Regions from separate parts of the Brevibacillus sp. JB24b genome, predicted to be linked through region 1. Evidence: predicted binding sites of a transcription regulator. Region 1 holds the regulator's gene; the other holds the start of a gene.
The links. The regulator CtsR, encoded in region 1, represses protease genes until heat stress. The targets are predictions, from matches to a motif close to ATGGTCAATAAAGGTCAAACA.
Positions count from the first base shown of each region.

Region 2: clpP (ATP-dependent Clp endopeptidase proteolytic subunit ClpP) is a predicted target of CtsR. The motif match lies at 843-863, and genes of this name have one in related genera.

Region 1 covers NZ_JBNVQV010000001.1:153,412-155,616, forward strand. Annotated here, with positions in the region: gene ACQV1I_RS00780 (MGDG synthase family glycosyltransferase) at 1-209, shown strand, start outside; gene ACQV1I_RS00785 (HAD family hydrolase) at 273-944, shown strand; gene ACQV1I_RS00790 (CtsR family transcriptional regulator) at 1,170-1,634, shown strand; gene ACQV1I_RS00795 (UvrB/UvrC motif-containing protein) at 1,710-2,205, shown strand, end outside.
Region 2 covers NZ_JBNVQV010000001.1:4,865,619-4,867,823, forward strand. Annotated here, with positions in the region: gene ACQV1I_RS22805 (polymer-forming cytoskeletal protein) at 1-779, shown strand, start outside; gene clpP (ATP-dependent Clp endopeptidase proteolytic subunit ClpP) at 910-1,491, shown strand; gene ACQV1I_RS22815 (hypothetical protein) at 1,575-1,775, opposite strand; gene ACQV1I_RS22820 (HPr family phosphocarrier protein) at 1,879-2,136, opposite strand; gene whiA (DNA-binding protein WhiA) at 2,187-2,205, opposite strand, start outside.

The DNA.
Region 1 (2,205 bases):
TACCAGGTCAGGAAGAACGAAATAGTCACTTTTTGTTAAACAATGGCTGTGCTGTTCACGCTACAGAGAGTCGAGATTTGATATACTCAATTGAGCAGGTGCTTTCAGATGAACAAAAGTCTAAAGCAATGCGACAACAAGCTGAAATGATTGCTCGTCCGTTTGCTGCGTATGAAATCGCTGCATTTATTAAACAAGATATGCAGTAGAGATGCGTTATTTCCATGAAGATCGGTCACAATCATTTAACAACACGATATTGAGGTGGTAGAGTGAGCATACAGCATGCCGTTATTTTTGACATGGATGGTACTTTATTGCAAACAGAGTCTATGGCTATTCCAGGTTTTAGACGCACCTTTCAAGATTTAAGAGATCGTCAGCTATGGGATGGTGAACTTCCTGATGATCGTGCTATTACTAGTACCTTGGGTATGGTTCTAGATGAGATATGGGATGTAATGTTACCGGAAGCAGATGAAAAGACAAGAGAGCTTGCTACTGAGTTATTAGCTAAGCATGAAGAGAAGTTATTAGACGAAGGTGTTGTTTCCTTGTATCCGGGAGTTGTAGAACAACTTACTGCATTGCACGAAAAGGGAATCGCGCTTTTTGTAGCATCTAATGCAATGGATGGTTATGTGGAAGCGATATGTGAACACTTTAAAATCACACACCTTTTTACTGATCTGTACTCAGCTGGACGTTTCCAAACTAAGTCAAAAGTAGATCTAGTTGCCCTTCTTCTACGAACGTATGATATTAAGCAGGCAGTAATGGTAGGAGATCGTAAGTCGGATGTTGAGGCTGGTAAAAAGAATCATTTATGGACAGTAGGCTGTGATTTTGGCTTTGCTCATTCTGGTGAGCTGAAAAATGCGGATGTAGTCATTAAAAGCTATGCAGAATTACTTCAACAGGTACCATTTTATCAATCTAAATAAATAGGCAAAAATGAACCACCTTTTTCGAGGTGGTTTTTTTGATTGATACAGGTTGAAATAGACCTTTTTTGACCAAAATAAAGGAGTAAGGGAAATAAGGGTTGAAAGTAAATAAAAAAGTAATTATAATAAAAGTCAAAGATAGTCAAAGTCAAATTAACTAACAAAAAAATTAATTTTGAGGCCCTTAGCATCAAGCATATTCTTAGGCAAGGAGGCGACACTTTGCGAAATATATCGGACATCATTGAGCAGCATTTAAAGGGCATACTTCAGGAGAGTCCGAATGGAGCTATTGAAATTCAGCGGAGTGATATTGCCGAAAAGTTTCAATGTGTACCGTCCCAAATTAATTACGTTATTAACACTCGTTTCTCTATTGAAAAAGGATATATTGTTGAAAGTAAACGTGGCGGTGGAGGCTTTATCCGGATTCGCAAAGCACAGATTTTGTGTAGGGAAACATTACAAGAGCTTTTGACAGAAGAAATGATTGGAGATAGTATAAGTCAATCTTATGGCTACTCTATTATTGATCGTTTAGTGGAAGAAAGATGGATTAATCTACGAGAAGCCACTTTAATGAAGGTAGCTACCTCAAGGCAGGTTCTAATGGTTAACACACCTTTGCGTGATCAGTTGAGAGCCAGTATTTTAAAGCATATGATTACAACAATCCTAATAACATAAAAGTTACACTTTGCAGAAATGGAATTAACCCTGAAGTCTGAATGTACCGATTGACTTGTAAGGAGGATTCTTATTATGAATTGTGAAGAGTGCGGCAAACGCCCAGCAACCTTACATCTTACCAAAATCGTAAATGGTGAAAAGTCTGAGACTCATATTTGCGAGCAATGTGCTAAGGAAAAAGGTGAATATTTCTCAGGGTTTGGGAATTTCGGTCTAAATAATTTATTGGCTGGTCTATTAAATTTTGATCCGATGAACAAAGGTGTCAATAGTCAGCAGATTAGCCAAAATACGGTTTCTCCGCTTACGCGTTGCGAAACATGCGGTTTAACCTATACACAATTTAGCAAGAGTGGTCGCTTTGGTTGTAGTGATTGTTATAACCATTTCGGAGCTAAACTCGATCCGCTCTTCAGAAGAATTCATGGAAATACCCAGCATATGGGGAAAGTACCTGAACGTACAGGTAGCCAGCTAAAGATAAAAAAGGATTTACAGCAACTAAAAACTGCTCTGCAACAACATATTGCTACAGAGGAGTTTGAGAAGGCAGCAGAAATTAGAGACC
Region 2 (2,205 bases), 4.7 Mb from region 1:
CTGATGAGCTTCATGTGAATCAATCTGGGAATGTGAATGGTAGTATTTTAGGTTTTGTCAATGAAATGAACATAGAAGGACGTGTTGGAAAAGAAACGAATGGATTCTACAATCGTGCCACGATTTCAGGTTTATTAGAGGGGGGCACGTCCCTATTTCAAGTAGAATCTCTTCATCTCAATCCTACAGCTACCATTCAAGGTGATCTGATTTATACATCATTTGAACCTGCGCAGATTGATGCTGGAGCCTATATCAAGGGTCAGCACAAACATACTATTATTGAACCTAGGCCTTCCTACCGCTCTTTTATGTTAATGATGTCTGTCTCTTCATGCTTAAGTACATTAATTTTTTGGCTACTCATCCGTTATTTTTTTGCCGGTTCTCTATACAATGTGAGCGAACAGCTACATACTCACCATCCTTTTAAACAGTTTGGGATCGGCTTACTTATTTTTATCATGGCTCCATTGCTTAGTATTCTTATGTTACTTACTGTTGTTGGTATTCCTGTAGGTATCGTTATTGCAATTGCTTACACTCTGCTCCTGATTTTAGGTAAAGTATATGTGGGCACTTGGTTGGGGCAAAAGCTAATAAGTCGTTTCCATTGGAAAATCTCACCCTTATTTGCTGAATTTATTGGTGTTTTTCTATTAGTTCTTATCATCCAAATCCCTTTACTAGGCTTTTTACTAGGAATGTTGGTCAATATATATTTCTTAGGTGCGATTACTGGTTGTGTACGTACCAGTAACAAAAGAACCGCCCTATAGTTTTTTGCAAAAGGTTTAAAATATACATTTTTTGGGTTTAATAATGGAGTAGAGTTTTGATTTTGTTTGACCTTTATTGACCAATTGTGTATGATTATTGTAAGAAAAGGGAGGAGGAACGTGAATGAATATGAATCTAATTCCAACTGTAATTGAACAAACAAATCGTGGAGAACGCGCTTACGATATCTATTCCCGACTGTTAAAAGATCGTATTATCTTTTTAGGAACACCTATCAATGATCAGGTAGCAAATAGTGTTGTAGCACAGCTCTTGTTCCTACAAGCAGAAGATCCTGACAAAGACATCAGCATCTACATAAACAGTCCTGGTGGATCGATCACGGCCGGTATGGCTATCTATGACACGATGCAATATATTAAACCAGATGTATCGACTATCTGTGTTGGATTAGCTGCATCTATGGGATCGTTCCTGCTTTGTGCCGGAGCAAAAGGAAAACGCTATGCTTTGCCTAATAGCGAAATCATGATTCACCAGCCTCTAGGTGGTGCTCAAGGTCAAGCGAGCGACATCGAAATTGCTGCAAAACGTATCATTAAAATGCGGGAACATCTAAACCGCATTTATGCTGAACGTACTGGTCAACCATACGAACAAATTGCTAAAGATACGGATCGTGACAACTTCCTGTCCGCTCAAGCAGCAAAAGAATATGGATTGATCGACGAAGTCATTACAAGAAAATAAGTTAGATACACATAAAGAGGGCGACCCTAGGTTGCCCTCTTCTACATATCAGCTTTCATTTATCGTTATTTCAATAAAGACAACTACATTTCGTTGCCTCGTAAATCCTTATTTGTTGTATATTCTCCGTCCATGGAATCAACGGTCGTCTCTTCAATCAGGCCATTATATTCAGCCACCGTACCGCCTCCTAGCCCCTCGTTTACCATGCGATCAATATCCATAAAGTTCTTATCTCTACCTTCTAGACAGCAATCTGGCAATCCCTTAGCTTTGTTGGACATATTCTTTCCCTCCTAGCTTAGATGTTCCTCATTAGGATATCACCATAAGCAGTAGGCCATACAAGCAAAAACCAGCAATATCTGCTGGTTTAGCGTTTACATTTTATTCGTCTTTATCAATCAGACCAGCCAGTGTATCAACTGCCATTTGGGCATCATCCCCACTAGCCAAGATGGTAATTTCTGTTCCCGAGCTGATCGCCAAACTCATAATTCCCATGATACTTTTGGCATTCACCTTTTTATTGTCTTTTTCTACATAAATTTCAGAACGGTATCGATTTGCTTCTTGAACAAAGAATGCCGCTGGGCGGGCTTGTAACCCCGTTTTAAGTTTAACCATAACCCGTTGCTGTACCATCTTGGACCTCCCCGCTTGGAATTTTCCTTTATTTCTATTATAACATGTCCCTACGTAGAAAGACTCAGT